Regions from separate parts of the Salipaludibacillus agaradhaerens genome, predicted to be linked through region 1. Evidence: riboswitches for the same ligand, from Rfam matches in the RefSeq annotation. Region 1 holds a riboswitch; each other region holds the start of a gene.
What was found. Region 1 has a riboswitch for thiamine pyrophosphate ahead of BK581_RS05250 (thiazole synthase). Riboswitches for the same ligand answer to the same signal wherever they lie in the genome.
Positions count from the first base shown of each region.

Region 2: linked by a shared signal. The riboswitch ahead of thiC (phosphomethylpyrimidine synthase ThiC) and the one ahead of BK581_RS05250 (thiazole synthase) in region 1 are both predicted to bind thiamine pyrophosphate.
Region 3: linked by a shared signal. The riboswitch ahead of BK581_RS08695 (YkoF family thiamine/hydroxymethylpyrimidine-binding protein) and the one ahead of BK581_RS05250 (thiazole synthase) in region 1 are both predicted to bind thiamine pyrophosphate.

Region 1 covers NZ_KV917378.1:1,088,805-1,094,776, reverse strand. Annotated here, with positions in the region: gene BK581_RS05280 (DUF2536 family protein) at 1-150, opposite strand, end outside; gene mtnN (5'-methylthioadenosine/S-adenosylhomocysteine nucleosidase) at 356-1,060, shown strand; gene BK581_RS05270 (YrhC family protein) at 1,166-1,399, shown strand; gene BK581_RS05265 (NUDIX hydrolase) at 1,542-2,171, opposite strand; gene BK581_RS05255 (HPr family phosphocarrier protein) at 2,622-2,864, shown strand; TPP riboswitch at 2,899-3,004, shown strand; gene BK581_RS05250 (thiazole synthase) at 3,089-3,862, shown strand; gene thiH (2-iminoacetate synthase ThiH) at 4,111-5,214, shown strand; gene tenI (thiazole tautomerase TenI) at 5,211-5,840, shown strand; gene thiS (sulfur carrier protein ThiS) at 5,824-5,972, shown strand, end outside.
Region 2 covers NZ_KV917378.1:2,563,823-2,569,794, forward strand. Annotated here, with positions in the region: gene BK581_RS11935 (voltage-gated chloride channel family protein) at 14-1,351, shown strand; gene BK581_RS11940 (hypothetical protein) at 1,327-1,752, shown strand; TPP riboswitch at 2,434-2,548, shown strand; gene thiC (phosphomethylpyrimidine synthase ThiC) at 2,692-4,476, shown strand; gene blaI (penicillinase repressor BlaI) at 4,736-5,119, opposite strand; gene BK581_RS11955 (BlaR1 family beta-lactam sensor/signal transducer) at 5,142-5,972, opposite strand, start outside.
Region 3 covers NZ_KV917378.1:1,825,532-1,831,503, forward strand. Annotated here, with positions in the region: gene BK581_RS08680 (energy-coupling factor transporter transmembrane component T family protein) at 197-979, opposite strand; gene BK581_RS08685 (ABC transporter ATP-binding protein) at 976-2,559, opposite strand; gene BK581_RS08690 (ECF transporter S component) at 2,540-3,145, opposite strand; gene BK581_RS08695 (YkoF family thiamine/hydroxymethylpyrimidine-binding protein) at 3,159-3,761, opposite strand; TPP riboswitch at 3,921-4,024, opposite strand; gene thpD (ectoine hydroxylase) at 4,288-5,217, opposite strand; gene BK581_RS08705 (ATP-dependent Clp protease ATP-binding subunit) at 5,867-5,972, opposite strand, start outside.

The sequences.
Region 1 (5,972 bases):
AAAAGTCACGTTATGTGAAACGTGATGTACTTCAAGCATGAGAGCCTGATTCTCTTCAATTTTTTTAGTAATATACTTTTCTAACTCAATAAGCGAACCAGATTCAAAAAATTCCACTTTATCTTTTAGACTATCGGGTTGAAAAATCATGTTTATTCTCCATTCTGAAACTAATATATGTTTGATTATATAGTAGCAAATATGAACGATTTTAAAAAGAGAAGCTATATCGGTATTTTCCAATGTATAAAAAACTTTAAGTGAGAAAAATAAGGTGTGACGTAAAATGACTTGTTCAGTTGTAGAGCATCATATATGATATAAAGGGATGATAGTGAAAAGAAAGGATGTTAAAATGCGGATTGGAATTATAGGTGCCATGGAAGAAGAAGTAGAATTGTTAAAATCGAAAATGACAATAGTTGATGAAGCGGTTATTGCCGGTTGTGAGTTCTTTTTAGGCCGGCTAAATAACGTTGAAATTGTGTTGTCAAAATCTGGTATAGGTAAGGTGAACGCAGCAATAAGTACAACGTTAATGAATCAACTCTATTTTCCAGATATGATTATTAATACAGGGTCAGCTGGAGGTTTCCATCAAGGGATGGCTGTAGGTGATATCGTTATTTCGACTCAGGTTCGTTACAATGATGTAGATGCAACCGTCTTTGGTTATGAATTTGGACAAGTTCCGCGTATGCCCGCCTTTTATGAACCAGATGAAAAACTTATTGCTGTAGCAGAAGAGTGTGCTTCAGAAATAGGTGTACAATCAGCGAAAGGTCTTATATTATCAGGCGATTCTTTTATGAGTGATCATGATAGAGTAGAGGATATTCGTCAACGTTTTAACAATCCTTATTGCTCTGAAATGGAAGCTGGAGCAATTGCTCAAGTGTGTCACCAATTTCAAACCCCTTTTGTTATTATTAGATCTTTATCTGATATTGCAGGAAAAGATGCAAAAGTATCGTACGATCAGTTTCTCGTTAAAGCGTCAGTCCATTCAGCCAAAATGGTTATGCTAATGCTGGAAGAATTACGGTGTTCCCAGAAGTAAAGGCGTAAAATAATAGAGGGAAAAATTACAAGAGTAAGCGACTGTTTTGTCATGTTATACTTAATCTAGTTTAAAACAATCTTGAAGTTGATTGAGGTGAATAGCATGACAGACAGTCAAATAAAGCAATTGAAAGATAAAGTTGACGATTACCGTCGCTTTGCTTTTATATTAATTGCCCTTTCTGGTTTTTTGATGATCGGTACTGTTTTGCCCAAACAAGCAGTAATGTCACAAGGTTGGCTGTTAGCAGCTGTAGGTGGATTGTTAGTCTTATCGGTTTCCCTACATGGTGTAGCAGTTAAAACGCAACAGTTGCTCTTGAAGGAAGAGGACTAGCTTAATAAATAGATAGATCCTACCACGAGTTTATCCTTCATAAAGGATAGACTCGTTTTCATAGTTTTTAATCCATTGTACGAAATGCTTTTTTGAGTCAGTAAATAATTTAGTTGATTGCTACCGTTTAGGATATAGTTAGTTACGTATTAGCTTCTTTTATCTCGTCAAGTACATGTGTTAAAATTCTCGCAGTCAACCCCCAAATGATATGGCCATTATAGTTATAAAAGTGTTCTGTAACGTAACCTGTGCGCCATTTGTAATTTTCTCCTTCTGGAATAAGATGATAAGGAAAGCTGTTATCAGGCTTTAAACTTAATCTTATATAATGTTCTTCTCGTGGTAATACTAGTAATTCACTTACAGGTGCTATAATAATATCTTCCACCTCTTTTTTACTCACTTGGAAGGTTGCTTCTGAAGAGATAATACCTGAAAAAGGATAAACGATTAATTTAAAAGGTGTGACGATATAGTCAAGTTCCCCCATTATACTCACATTATTTTCTTCTATTCCTAATTCTTCGGTTAACTCTCTCACAGCGGTTTCCTTGAGAGAGGTATCACCCTCTTCTACTTTTCCCCCAGGAAAACAAATTTCCCCTGGCTGAGAAACATGTTGTGATCGAATTTGAAATACAAGATGTAGTTCATTGTCCCGTTCGATAAATGGTACTGTAATAGCAGCTGAAACAAAATTATTCATGTCTAATAACTTTGCTTTCTTTTGTCTAAAATGTTCTCTTAATGATTGAGGCATGAGTTCCATGTTGATAAGTCATCCTTTCATTCAATTTATCAGAGATAATCGTCCGTAAAACCCCCGCTTCAAAAATGAGAGGGGAGATAAATATATTTAGCGGTAGCTAACGGCCGCTAGAGTCCTGATTGACTCAACTACAAATTGGTGGGGAAAGAACCAATACACCCACTGATTAAAGGTTCGTTTTATGATAGGAGAGGAAAACTGCGTTATTATCGCTTATCAAGGAAAGTGTAAGAAATCTCATGAATGAAGGAGCGATGTTTATATTTGTCAGTCACTGGGTGGGAATAAAAGTTATAACAGAAAAATTCCTCATACATATGGACTTATTAATGTCATCATATCAAACTTTAGCTGAGAAAGGGTTAAATATTAGATACAATTGGAAAATTCCACTTGGCATCTGGGCAAATTTTGGATATAATGTGAGCAGAACAGAACGGAGGTGTAAGGATGAAGTTAACAGTTAAAAAGCCTATTTTTGCTGAGTCTGCAAGCTTTTTTGTCAACCAAGCCAGTCAAGTCTCCGGAAAGGTTATTATAAAAAAAGATCACTGGGTGATTGATGCAAAAAGTCTTTTAGGTGTTTTGGCATTGTCTCTCCAGCCGGGACAAGAAATTGATTTAGAGATGGACGAGTCAGAAAGTAGTCAATTTCTAAAAAGAATCACTGAAGAAGATCTTTTTGAACAGTAGAACTTATTTTTTTTTCCATACTTAAATGAATAGATTTACTAGCTAGGGGTGCCGTTCTACAGGACGGCTGAGAGGAATTTTTCCAACTCTTTGAACCTGAAATGGGTAATACCAGCGGAGGGAAGCTTAATAGACGTTAGTTTAAGAGTTTAATGTTTATTTAAGCGCACCTTTTTGCAAGGGCGCTTTTTTTAATGCAGTAAATTAAGGATGGTGATATAACGATGACGAATGAAGACACGCTAATTATTGGTGGAAAAAAACTTAAGAATCGTTTGTTTCTAGGCACGGGCAAGTATGGGGATCATCGTGTTATGGAGGAAGCGATTAAGCATGCAGCTACTCAAGTTGTAACTGTAGCAATGAGACGGGTGAATTTTGAAAACGAGGAAGAGGATATCGTTAGATTAATACCAGATAATATCATACTGATGCCTAATACGTCAGGTGCTCGAACTGCGGAAGAAGCAATAAGAATCGCAAGGCTTGCGAGAGCTTCTGGCTTAGGAAATTGGGTGAAGATTGAGGTCATTTCAGATCAGAAATATTTATTACCTGATAACCAGGAGACGTTAAAGGCGACAGATACTTTAGTAAAGGAGGGATTTGTGGTCCTACCCTATATGAGTCCTGATTTGATGGCAGGTAAGAGAATGATAGAAGCGGGAGCCGAAGTTGTTATGCCCTTAGGATCACCAATAGGGTCCAATAGAGGACTCCGTATGAAAGAGATGATCCAAATGATGATTGATGAATTGTCAGTACCAATTATTGTGGATGCAGGTATTGGAAAGCCATCAGAAGCTGCAGAGGCGATGGAAATGGGAGCTGATGCTGTTCTTGTTAATACGGCAATTGCTACAGCAGGTGATCCAGTTCAGATGGCGCGAGCATTTGATTTAGCAGTTAAAGCAGGGAGGATAAGCTATTTATCAGGTTTTGGCTCTACCTCTTTAAAAGCTCAAGCTTCGTCACCATTAACAGGGTTTTTAGATTAAAAAATTATCGCTCCCTGTAAAAATGAAGAGGCAAATATGAGATTAAGCTATATGAACGGCAGAATTGAAATCTTAACGTGAACAAGCCTAACGTGCTATATCGTCTCTGCACACACTCTAAAAAGGCATCCAGTAAAAGATGATGCCCCGAAGGATCAGCTGACTGTCTGAAGAGCTAATGGCGAAAAACATTTAGTGGTATGTATTGTGAAAATGGCTCTTAAAAAACAGGAGAGAGGAGACATATTGTGAGTTTTTATGACAAACTACAACACTTAAAAGGGTTGCCTATCGCTGATCATCTCGCATCAATATCTCCCAGTGAGATTGAGACGATTTTAACTAAATCAAGAATAGATGAACATGATTTTTTAAAACTTCTGTCTCCTGCGGCAGAAGCGTACTTAGAAGTTATGGCTCAGAAAGCACATCAGTTAACTGTTCAGCATTTTGGTAAAACGATGTTGCTTTTTCAACCATTATATTTGTCTGACTACTGTGTGAATATTTGTAAATATTGTAGTTTTAGTGTAGATAATTCTTTTCCTCGAAGACGTCTGACGATGGATGAAGTAAGAAAAGAAGCAGAGATCATTTCCGATAGAGGAATTCAACACATTATTTTATTATCTGGAGAGTCTAGAAATCATTCTTCAGTGGCGTATTTAATAGAAAGCATGTCAATTTTAAAAGACTATTTTGCGTCTATCTCAATTGAAATTCAACCGATGGACACGTTAGATTATCAGAAATTAGTGAAAGCAGGGATAGATGGTGTTACCGTTTATCAAGAAGTTTATGATGAGAAGGTTTACAGTGAGATTCATACTGCTGGACCAAAAAGAGATTTCCGTTATCGTTTGCAAACACCTGAACGGGCAGCAGCTGCTGGTATGAGGACAGTCAATATTGGTGCTTTACTTGGGCTTGATGAGTGGCGAAAAGAGTGCTTTATAACAGGGCTCCATGCAGCATACCTTCAACAAACCTTTCCTGAAACAGAAGTAAGTGTCTCATTTCCTAGGCTTCGCCCTCATGCAGGAAGCTATAAACCGAAAGTGATGATTACCGACAAACATTTAGTTCAAGCTATTGTGGCAGCAAGATTATTTTTACCGAGGGCTGGCATTACCCTTTCTACAAGAGAGCGAGCAACATTGCGAAATAATTTGATTCCACTTGGGGTTACAAAAATGTCAGCAGAGTCCTCGACAGTAGTAGGCGGATATTCTGAACCTGATGTTACACAAAGTCAATTTGACATCTCTGATGAGCGATCTGTGAAAGAAGTCAAAGAACATTTACAGCAAGCCAATTATTCACCTGTAATGAAAGACTGGCAGCTTATATGAAAAAGACATTAATAAATAACGAGATCCATGTCATTTCAAATGGGAAAATGCCGTTAACAAAATTTGTGGAAAAAGCTACTTTAATTGATTCGTATGTTGATTACTTTCATTTAAGAGAAAAAGCAACTTCAGCGAAGGATCTGTCTCACTGCATAGATCATATGCTGCAAGCGGGCATCCAGTTAGACAAGATTATTGTAAATGATCGTGTTGATGTCGCTCTGACAAAGCAAGTAAAGAGGGTTCAGCTTAATTACCAAAGTATTGATACGGCGGATGTTAAGCGAACATTTCCCACTTTACATGTAGGGAAGTCTGTTCACTCATTAAGAGAAGCGATGAAAGAGGAAGAAAACGGTGCAGACAGCATCATGTTTGGCCACATTTTTGACTCTCCATCAAAAAGAGCTCTTTTACCTCGTGGTCTGACCTCTTTACAAGAGATAACTAAAGAAGTGGCTATTCCTGTTATTGCTATTGGAGGGATTAGACCAGATAATGTAAAGAAGGTTTTTTACATGGGGGCAAAAGGTGTTGCGGTCATGTCCGGGATATGGGAGAGTGCTGACCTGCTTTCAGCTGTCAAAGATTTTAGGAGGAGGATGCCACATGCTAGTACACATTAATGGAAAAGAAGAAGAACTGCCACGAGGCATGACGGCAGAAGAATTACTTGATTATCTCAAATTAAGTAATAAACAAGTTGTCATTGAACTGAATCGCTCAATATTAACTACAAATGAACGAGAGACAACAGT
Region 2 (5,972 bases), 1.5 Mb from region 1:
GAGGAGGGACATGATGAATAGACTCAAAGAAAGAGATTTTATTCTAAATAGCTTTCATATCCAATCTTTATTTTTTTTAGGAAAATGGTTAATTATTAGTGGGATTATTGGGGTACTTGCGGGATCTGCTTCAGCCCTCTTTTTAACTAGTCTAGATTGGGCAACAAATATGAGAAATAACACACCCATTTTAATACTCTTTTTACCGATTGCCGGTGTTATCGTTAGTTATATGTATATGAAATTTGGGGGCACAGCTGGTAAAGGAAATAACCTTATTTTAGAACAGATTCATAACAGCCAAGACGGTGTGCCACTCAGGATGGCACCTCTAGTTCTCTTTGGTACCATTATGACACATCTGTTTGGAGGTTCTGCTGGTCGTGAAGGTACCGCTGTTCAGATGGGAAGCAGTTTAGCAGATGCAGTATGGAAATACTTAAAGTTACGTGCGACAGATCGTAACATCATATTGATTTGTGGAATTAGTGCAGGGTTTGGTTCTGTTTTTGGGACCCCTTTAGCTGGAGCGATTTTTGCATTGGAAGTATTGGCCTTTGGAGTCATTCGCTATCGAGCATTAATTCCTTGTTTTTTTGCCGCTTTAATAGGTGATAGAATTACTAGTGCTTGGGGCGTTCCGCACACCCATTATAGCCTTGGCGTCATCCCTGAATTTTCAGTAATCTTATTAATAAAAATTATCCTAGCGGGTATCATTTTCGGTTTAACAGCCCTATTATTTAGTAAATTGTCACAAGGGTTTAAATCACTGTTTTCGACTTATTTCAAAAACCCAATGATGAAAAGTTTTGTAGGTGGGGCTATCGTTGTCACTATTGTTCTAATATTAGGTACTAGAGATTATACTGGGTTAAGCCTTCCATTAATTCACGAATCATTTGAAGGAGACGTTTCACCGCTTGCATTCTTCTGGAAAATGTTATTAACAACAATTACTCTTGGGGCAGGATTCCAAGGTGGTGAAGTTACCCCCCTGTTTACGATTGGTGCTACTCTAGGAAACACGCTATCTAGCTTTCTTGGTGTACCTACACCTTTACTTGCCGGATTAGGATTTATCGCTGTTTTCGCAGGAGCTACCAATACACCTTTGGCATGTTTTATTATGGGAATTGAGTTATTTGGAGCAGAGGCTGCGGTCTATCTATTCACGGCCTGTGCCATCAGTTATATGTTTTCTGGACATACAGGTATATACACCTCGCAACGAGTTGGAGTAGCTAAATGTCATTCTCTTGAACATCATGAAGAAAGTTCACTAGGTCATTTACCAAAATCGCCTAAGTTAAAGGAGGGTGTAGGATGGTCACGAAAATATACTTCTTAATTTCTGCATTTCTTTCTATTTCCCTTATATTTTTTTTCCTTAGGAAACCTATACTTATAGGAAAAGAACAAGGAGAGTCAACTTTAAAGGGACAGTTAAAAGGAAACTCTTCTATGCTATTACCTATTACAAAGACTGGAACTTATCATCTTGAGTTACAACTGATAAGTGGAGAGTTACTTCTCGCTCACAGCTCCTACAATATAGCTACAAATAGTTGGGTTATGATTTCAAAAAAGGAAGCCAAAACATGTATTAATAAAAGCAAAATACTCCGAATAGATTTTTCTATTGAAGAGTTCTCAGGTGAATTGGACAAAGTTGAATTTATTAATCCTAAGCTTTTTAAGCCTTGTAATTTCAAATACACTTGGAAACAGGAAAAATCAGTAGCAACATAAAATTATGAAGAGCTATACATAAGATACATTCTTATTGTATAGCTTCGTTGTTTTTCTTCCCCTAAATCGTTAACCTGATCGACAGGAACTATATATATCACTAAAAGAAACAGAGAAGTTAAACTCACAAGATATTTGAGTATACTTGTTTGTTGAATGTTGAGTCTGATCATGAAAAGGCTCTCTGCAAACATTGACCAAAGTTGCAATAATGGCTGTGACTTTCACTTCAGACTGCACTTAATCCTTAGGGAGTCGTCTTATGTTCTGTCCTTTTTTATCACAACTAACCGTCTTTAACCTCAGGCACAAAATAGAGATGAGAACGAAAGCCCCACTAATTATCACCCTCATACTAAAGAAAATTTATTCCAATTTATACGTGCTGTTGTATTTTAAACATCATGATGAAATTGCCTCACTCAGTTACTACCAGATGTATGATGTCTTAATATGGCGCCTTGCCTGTTCAAGGTTCAGCGATATGTCAAAGCAAGTCTTACCACAGGCGCTCTCACCGTCAAAATAACCTCTAGCTTCCTGCCCACTCGCGTTGAAAGGACGATTCAAAGAAAGTCGTGCCATTTAAAGCGTTATGAGGATAACTCAATGTTTACTTTTAACTTTTTTAAAACCCTTTCATTTTTATGGAAGTTGATGTATTCTTGAAACAAATTCAATTGAAATAACTAGGGGAGTCCAATGAGTTGGGCTGAGACAGAAACGCGTTAAAGTTTCTTGACCCTTTGGACCTGATCTGGATCATACCAGCGTGGGGAAGTTAGAAAGCTCATCTTTTTTTATGAATTAACTTCTACATATAAAGCCGGGTCTACTTTTATGGATTCGGCTTTTTTATGTTGTTTTATGGCATGTCCCACTCGATATGTTCTTGGTCTCGTCCCTTACTACATTTTTTAAAAGGGAGAGATTGAATCAATGTCAACATCTTCATTCAATGAACAAAACATTGCCATCATGTCTAGCTTTTCAGGGAGTAAAAAAGTATATGTAGAAGGTTGTAGACCTGATATGAAAGTACCGATGCGTGAAATTGCGTTAAGCCCGACTACTGGTAGCTTTGGGGAAGAAGAAAATCCGCCAGTTCGTGTTTATGACACAAGCGGCCCCTATACAGATAGTCATTATGCCGTTGATATAACAAAAGGTCTCCCTACGCTTAGAAGCAAATGGATTCGAGAAAGAAATGATGTAGAGGAATATGAAGGGCGAGAGATAAAGCCCCAAGACAATGGCTATCAAGATGGACATGATCCTCGTGCACATCGTAACGTATTTCCTGGTTTGAAAAGAAAGCCGTTACGTGCAAAAAAAAGCCGAAATGTCACACAACTTCATTATGCTAAAAAAGGGATTATTACACCTGAAATGGCGTTCATCGCAATAAGAGAAAATATGAAACCTGAATTTGTTCGTGATGAAGTAGCAAGAGGGCGAGCGATTATTCCTTCTAATATCAACCATCCAGAGACAGAGCCTATGATCATAGGCCGACATTTCCATGTTAAAATTAATGCGAATATTGGTAATTCAGCTGTTTCTTCATCTATTGAAGAAGAGGTGGAAAAAATGACTTGGGCGACCCGTTGGGGGGCTGATACTATTATGGACCTTTCAACAGGAAAAAACATTCATACGACACGGGAATGGATTATTCGTAATTCCGCTGTCCCAGTTGGTACGGTACCTATTTATCAAGCACTTGAAAAAGTGAATGGAATTGCGGAAGACCTAACATGGGAGATTTATCGTGATACACTCATCGAACAAGCAGAACAAGGTGTGGATTACTTCACTATTCATGCTGGCGTTCTTTTAAGATATGTGCCTCTCACAGCAAAGCGTTTAACAGGGATTGTATCGAGAGGTGGATCGATCATGGCGCAATGGTGCCTCTATCATCATAAAGAAAGTTTCTTATATACTCATTTTGAAGACATCTGTGAGATTATGAAAACGTATGATGTGGCTTTTTCTTTAGGTGATGGCTTACGCCCTGGCTCAATTGCAGACGCAAACGATGAAGCTCAATTTGCAGAGCTAGAAACTCTTGGGGAACTAACCAAGATCGCTTGGGAACATGATGTACAAGTGATGGTAGAAGGACCTGGGCACGTGCCGATGCATCTTATAAAAGAAAATATAGATAAACAACTAGAGGTATGTGAAGAAGCACCTTTTTATACACTTGGACCACTGACTACTGATATAGCCCCTGGATATGATCACATTACATCGGCTATTGGGGCTGCCATGATTGGATGGTATGGCACGGCGATGCTTTGTTATGTGACACCAAAAGAACACCTAGGTTTACCAAATCGAGACGATGTTCGAGAAGGTGTAATCACATATAAAATCGCCGCACATGCTGCCGATTTAGCAAAAGGACATCCTGGTGCTCGTCAAAGAGATGATGCTCTATCAAAAGCGCGATTTGAATTTCGTTGGAGAGACCAGTTTAATTTATCATTAGATCCGGAGTTAGCATTGCAATATCACGACGAAACGTTACCTGCCGAAGGGGCCAAAACAGCGCATTTCTGTTCCATGTGTGGACCGAAATTTTGCAGTATGAGGATCTCCCAAGACATCCGGCATTATGCTAAAGAAAACAAGCTAGACACAAAAGAAGCCATCGAAAAAGGAATGAGAGAAAAAGCGAACGAATTTAAACAGTCTGGAAAAAAGTTATATCAGTGATTCATATGGGATGCCATTCTGTCGCTGCCGCAAAAGTTGAAGCAGACATGGCTCGAATAAAAATAGTTTGGTAAACTGTATGCGCCACAAATAACAAGATATGCCCATCAGTTTAAAGGTCAAAATTAAAAGCAGAGTTAGCTCTCTGCTTTTAATTTTGTTATTCATTATCGCCACAAAAGTTATACCTAATGCCTGAGAAACTTATGAAAAAAATAGCAATTCGGTATAATGTAGAGGATTTATTGGAAGCATTGATTTATTTCTCTTCTCGTTTACGCTCTAAAATGGACCGCAGTTCGTCCAGTTCTTCTTTCGAGAGAGATTCTTCTTCGATAAACTGAACCAGCATCGGTTTGAACGTCCCACCATAGATTCTTTTAATGAAAGACTGTGCCTCTGCGCGTTTGCATTCATCTTCCGAGTATAACGGGAAAAAGGTATACACTTTTTGATCTTTGTTAACCCCTACGACCTGTTTTTTCGTTAATCGATCGAGAAGCGTTCGAATTGTTTTTGGTTTCCAATCCGTTTGTTCTTGCATAGCCTGGATCACTTGATTGGCAGTCTGAGGGCTATTTTCCCAAAGGACTTTCATGATCTCCCACTCGGATTCAGAAATACTAGGCAGTCGATTAGACATCTCCTTCCTCCTTCTATTCACATTATTTATAAATCCCTTTGCTACTTAATATGGCTTGCGTAATCTCAGCAGCTTTACTTCCATACGCATGATCTTGATGTTGGATATTCGTTGCAAAGAAATACGTATCCGTTTCGGTTTCGACGAATCCTATAAACCAACCGTTTACAGCTCGATCATTCACAATCCCTGTACCGGTCTTTCCAAAAAGCGTGCCTTCTTGAGTTTCTTCTAACTTTATGGCCTCTTTAACTAATTGTACATTTTTTTCTTTAAAATGATATTCATTCATATAAAATGATTGAAGGAGTTCTACCTGTTCAATAGGCGAAATCTTTAAAGACGATTCTAGCCAATACTCGTCTAACCGTCCCGACAGATCTTTATTACCATAATCGAACATTTCCAAATAATATTGAATACGATCTCTTTGTATTTGTCGATCTAACTCTTGAAAGTACCAAGTGACCGAGTAGCTCATGGCGGTTCTTAAGTCGTGATTGGCATGCCATTCCTCATAATCATACTGTAAGCCGTCCCACTCTAATAGTGAATCATCTCCTGTAATCACACCTTCCTCTAACGCCATTAACGCGGTGAACATTTTATAGGAAGAGTTAGGAGAGACTCTCATGACACTTTTTTCTCGGTTATAAATTTGATATTCATCGTTGCTCGCACTGTATACTACAAAACTACCTTCATTCTCTCCAAAGTATCGACTCAAATCTTCATATATCGCCCGCTGATCATCAAATAAATAGCGCTCACTAGAAGAAGCGGTTACCGATAAAAGAGGGAATTGAGCGATTAAAAACAGCGTGATAACGATAAAAATAAACATACTTTTTAA
Region 3 (5,972 bases), 740 kb from region 1:
CTTCTTTATAATGAGGCTGCTGACCTTGAATTCAGCAGTAACTCCTCGATTTTCAGCATCAAACTCGATTATTTACGCAACTCTACTCGACTGTTCAGCATTAACCTTTCTTCTTTCAGCATCTACCCTGCTTTTTTACGCAGCTCTCCTCAGTTTTCCAGCCACCTTCCGTAACTTTTGAGTGCTTCTCTCTTTATTAACCAAATTGATGACCAAAAATATTTAAATAGCCGAGAGAATAGGAGACGAAAATGACGAGAAAGAAGACGCCTACAATGCCGCCAAAAAATATCCAATCCTTTTTTCCTACTGTCATATAATGATAATGCGTCCTATCAGTCGAGCCAGTAAAGCCTTTCGATTCCATCGCAATCGCAACCCGTTCAGCTTTGCGAATGGCATTGGCCATCAACGGAATGGCATAGCGACGAAATTGATTAATACGTCCCTTAATCCCTTTAGCTCTTCCCACACCACGGATGCGGTGCGCTTGTTTTAACACTTCAAATTCATGTTTAAAGGTGGGCAAAAAACGATAGCCGGCAAGTATGCCATACGTCAGCTTAGGCGGCAACTTGAATTGTTGCATCAAACTAAGCATAAATGCGGTAGAATCTGTCGTTAGAACAAACAATAATGATAAAGCAACAAAGCAAAGGGAACGAAGTGCAAGGCTGATCCCAACCATGACACCTCCTGTCGTTACTTCAAACCATAAAAATTCAAATAATAAGGCACCATCACTGAACCCATCACTCGTATATAGCACCGTCATCCAAGCAAACCCTAACGCCAGAAAAACAAATGGAGAAAACACAAGCAGCCATTTTTTTAACGGAATATCACTAAATAAAAACGTAACCGTGATAATAAATAGTAAGTAAGCAAGCGGAGTGAAAATATCAAAACTAAAACTCAGCAGGACACCAGGAATGAGAATTGCCGTCATTTTAATCGCTGGATTTACCGATGAAATCATATGACTTCCCCTGCTTTCACTTGCTTTTGCAAACGATGCGGAAGCCGCAGCCGTGCGCGATAGACGAGCTCGTGATCTGACCATAGCTCTGCTGGTATCCCTTGAAACGCTAGCCGTCCCTCATCCAATACGATAACCCGCTCACTATACATATCCACTAGATTCATATCATGTGTCACAAAAACAATCGTCGTTCCGTTTGCTTTCAAATCGAGGATAATTTTCATTAATTCAGTGGTTGTATGGGCATCTTGACCGAATGTCGGTTCATCAAATAACAACAGCTCAGGTGTCTCATCAAGCATCGTAGCCACACTTAAACGCCTTTTTTGACCGCCACTCAAGGAAAAAGGATTGTGCCATCGATGATTTTCTAGCTGAAAATGATGAAGAAGTTCTGCCACTTTATTTTCAATATCAGAGGGATTCTGATCGTTAAGCCTCATCCCAAATGCCAATTCATCAGCTACAGTATCGGTAATAAATTGATGCTCGGGATTCTGAAAAACAAATCCCATGGCCCGACGCAAATCGCCTTCAGTCCATTCATCAAGCGCTTTACCAAGAAAAATGACCTTCCCTTGTTTAGGAGATAGTAATCCTGCCATCACTTGAAGAAGTGTCGATTTTCCTGCCCCGTTCTCTCCAACAATCGCGATAAACTCACCTTTCCGTAGTGATACGCTCAACTCTGTTAATATCTTTTTTTCTTTTCGATTAAACGTTAAGTTTTCTATCTGCAATATCGCCTCATGGCTGTCATAGGGATCATTAGCAACTGGACTTTGAACGCTTGCTTTTTCGCACGGTAAATAAATACCTTCAGATTTAAATTGGTCGGCTTCCTCCGTTAGCACGTCTTTAGGTTTTCCATCTGCAAAGAGACGCCCATTTTTCCCTAAAGCAAGAATACGGTGTGCGAAAGGAAGCCAATCATCTAATTGATGCTCAATGACCACAACCGTTAAACGTGTTTTCCGTTGAAGTTCTGCTACGAGCTCAATAAATTCTAGGCTGGAAACTGGGTCCAAATTGGCTGTCGGTTCATCAAGAATAAGGACGTCCGGTTCCAATAATAAGACAGAAGCTAAGGCAACTTTTTGCTTTTGACCACCAGACAATTCATGAATGGCACGCTTTTTCATGTTAGTTAAACCCGTTATCTTCAGCACATCGTCCATACGTTTTTTCATCTCACTTCTCGGAATTGAACAGTTTTCCATGGTGAAAGCTAGTTCATTCTCAACCGTCACCATACAAAACTGACTTTCTGGATCTTGAAACACAATGCCGATATGCTTGTTTACTACCCCTTTTTCATAGCTTTCCAAAGGGAGACCTCGAAAAAAAATGCTGCCTTGTTGAAAACCTTCTACCACTTCTGGATACAGGCCATTTAAACTAAGAGCTAGTGTACTTTTTCCAGATCCACTCGCCCCCATTAAAAGAGTCAGCTCACCTTCTTCAAGAGTGAAACTAACGTGATCAATAAGAGGCTTCTCGTGATTTTTTTCATAAGCAAATACGAGATCTTCCACACGAATGATCGGATGACGGTCATCAGGATGCTGATTTTTCACGTTTTTCCTGACGCTCCTTTCCTAACGCATATCCTCGTAAAACCCCGGTTTGTGCCAATTGATCACTGATATATTTCCCAAGAACACCAGCGAGTAGCGCTCCACTTAATATTCTTACAGCCAGTGTCGCTACTATGAGACCCGGAGTAAGTGCGGCTAATCCGGAAGAAAACCATCCCCATGCATAACTAAATACTGCTGCAGACATCCCTGCAAGCACAAGAATATGAAGCGAGAAGTTACGATAACGCGTAGCGAGGAATACGATCTCTGCTCCAATCCCTTGAATCGCTGCAGATATAATTAATCTCGGACCAGCTGGACTTCCGATTAATACTTGCACAGTTCCTGCAATTAATTCTGACCAAAAGGCGGCTCCTGGTTTACGAATGACATATGCTGCGATGATCGACACGATAAACCAAATGCCAAAAATGATTTCGTAGCCAAATGGCGCGAGACCAAAAGGGGTTAAAAAGTTTCGCAACCCTTGCCCGAAAAAATAAAACAGAAGATAAATGACAGCGAAAACAACGCCAAAGATCGACATTAATACGATTTCTTTCAACTTCCATTGCTTCATCATACGTAGTGCCCTCCTACATGTCTTTTTTTGATGGACTATTGGCTGAGATGGCTACCGTCATGGTCACATGACTTCTATCTGATGTTTTCGATGTGTTCGTGAATGCCTCTTCCAACGTACGAAAGACGTCATTTGCATCACCGTCTAATCGGCTCGCATAATGAACCCCTTTTGTGAAAGTGCCATGCTTTTCGGCAACCTGTACTTGATCAGCGATGATTTGCATGTAATCTGGATTGTTCATAGGATAAAGGGCGAATTGTGAAGCGGCAGTCACCTTTTCAGCTTGGGATTTCTCTTCATTCATCCGCCTATCATCCTGTGACATATACGTGTCTCCTTCTGAGTCTCCCGGACATCCAATTGAAAAAGTCCCGTTGAAGACAACATGAACCCCTGTTTTCGCCGCATGAATAAAAATAGCCTTAGCTACATCAAACACATGCTCACTACGACCGCGAATACACGTGCTTACATCATCGGTGTATTGCCACACTTTAGATGTATCCACTTCCTCCAATGCTCCTTTAATGACATCCACGAAATTGTCTGTCATAGGGTATACTGAAAATCGACACCCTACAATTCTGCTCGTTCCACAACTTAACCCCTGCATAATAAATGGCCTCCTACATATTTTCATTATATGATCACCGCGCCTCACTGAAGCGTCACTTTTAGTCTATGAGTCTCGCACAAATAAAAAACGCACCTTCCTAATAAGGAAGATGCAGTTACGTCCATGTAATAAAAGCCCCTTTAATAACCAGGCTACATGTGTGTACCTGCACTTCCCCACGCTGGTATTATCCAGATCGGGTTCAAAGGGTTAACAGGACTTACACCTGTCTCTCAGCTAAAGCGCCCCTAGTGCGAACACGGCTATCATATTGTCTTCTATTGTACTGACCTTTCCGGTAATTGTAAACACCTACAGATAGAAAATAAATTGTATCTTTCAAAGATAATTAAATGAAGATACTGAGACAAACGTAACGTGATTCGCTTTTAAAGTGAACAACAATATAGCATGTTCATGACTGTTCTTCCCCATTTGATTTGGATTCCTCTATTTCATGTGTTAAGCCGGCTACGTAAAAAGCACCTGCCCCATTATAAAGGCAAGCACTTTATGACGCTATTTAATATTTACGTGAGTAGTTTAAACTTTTGGCTGGTTCAATTGGTTTGACATTATCCCTATTAGCTAAAAATTCAGGACGAGGTTCCGTACCACCGAACGGCTTTTCTAGCTTATTTTTAATAGAGTTATAGACGAAGAAGACGTTACTCCGTGGATACGGTGAAATATTACCGGCAGACCCATGCATCGTATTACATTCAAATAATAAAACGGAGCCTGCCGGGCCAGTAGCACGATCAATTTGACCGCCAGCTTGTTTAACGAGCCATTCCATACTTTTATTGTCTGGAACGCCTACTTCTTGTTTTTGCAATGACGATTTATAATTATCTTCAGGTGTTTCTCCTGATGTGGAGACGTACCACTTATGGGAACCAGGTATAAGCATAAGGGGCCCGTTATACTCATAATTATCTGTTAAAATGATGGAGCAACTTAATGCGCGCATTCGCGGCATCCCATCTTCCATATGCCAAGTTTCAAAGTCTGAATGCCAATAAAACTCTTTTCCTTTAAAGCCTGGCTTGAAATTTATTCGCGATTGGTTAATATACACTTGACTGCCAAGAATCTGTTCACAAATTTTAACGAGCCGTTCATTTTGAGATAGCTTCTCAAAAAAACCTCCGTCTTTATGAACTTCAAATATGGAACGAATTTCATTACTGCTCGGTTCTTTTATCACCTCATCAGAGTCGCGATGACGGTTTTGGTCCATCGTATACTGAAGCTCTTGCTTCATCATATTTAGCTGGTCATCATCAAAGAATTTTTCCAACATAATATAGCCATTTTGGTCGTAAAAGTTCAACTCTTTTCGCGACAAAGGACCTTCCTCATACGCTTTTTCGTTATGGATAACAGGATCTTTCCTTTCAAAAATAGATGCCTTCTCATTTAATCTAGATGGATATAAATCTTGTACCATATCACACATACCTCCTATAAATTCTTTTAATATCACATACTGACTGAATTTGAGATAAGGTGCTATTCTTTATACAGACATAATGCTTTGTGGCTCACAATCCGATGTGTCATACCGGATCAATCCTCCAATCTAATTGTCAGACTATTAGGATTTCTCCATACATCCTCTCTCGTTCCACTTATAACTTATATAAAACATTTAACTTTAAAAATGAGACTTACGTCATATAATTAGAGACTAGAAATAATATTATCTAGTTATTTTCACGAGGCGTTATCGACTATTAACATGACTATTGTCTGACAAATCTTCAACTTTTCCTATTTGAAAACATCTAAAAGAAAATATACACTTCCAAACTTACACGCACACGCATATGTCTTAGGATGAGATAATGCTGCTTAATAGTTCTTAATACTAACGCCCCTTTTCATTATTCCTGCTCATTGCCAATTCGATTAGAAGAAGATTTAAGCACAGTCTATCGACATAAATATGTAATAACAACGCCCTGAATCCATTGCCATACTGGAATCAGGGCGTTTCCTATAGTTTAGATAACTTATGGAAAAAGAAACTTCTCAACTTTAGTCAGTTGTAACAACTCGTTTTCTTTTCTCCTTGTCTTCCACTGGGTGCTGCGCTATTAAACACTCACACTAATTTCACCATTTTCCACGGTCACAGAGATGTTGGTAATGGCATCGTCCTCAAGAATTAAATCGGTGAGGCGGTCTTCCACTTGATCCTGT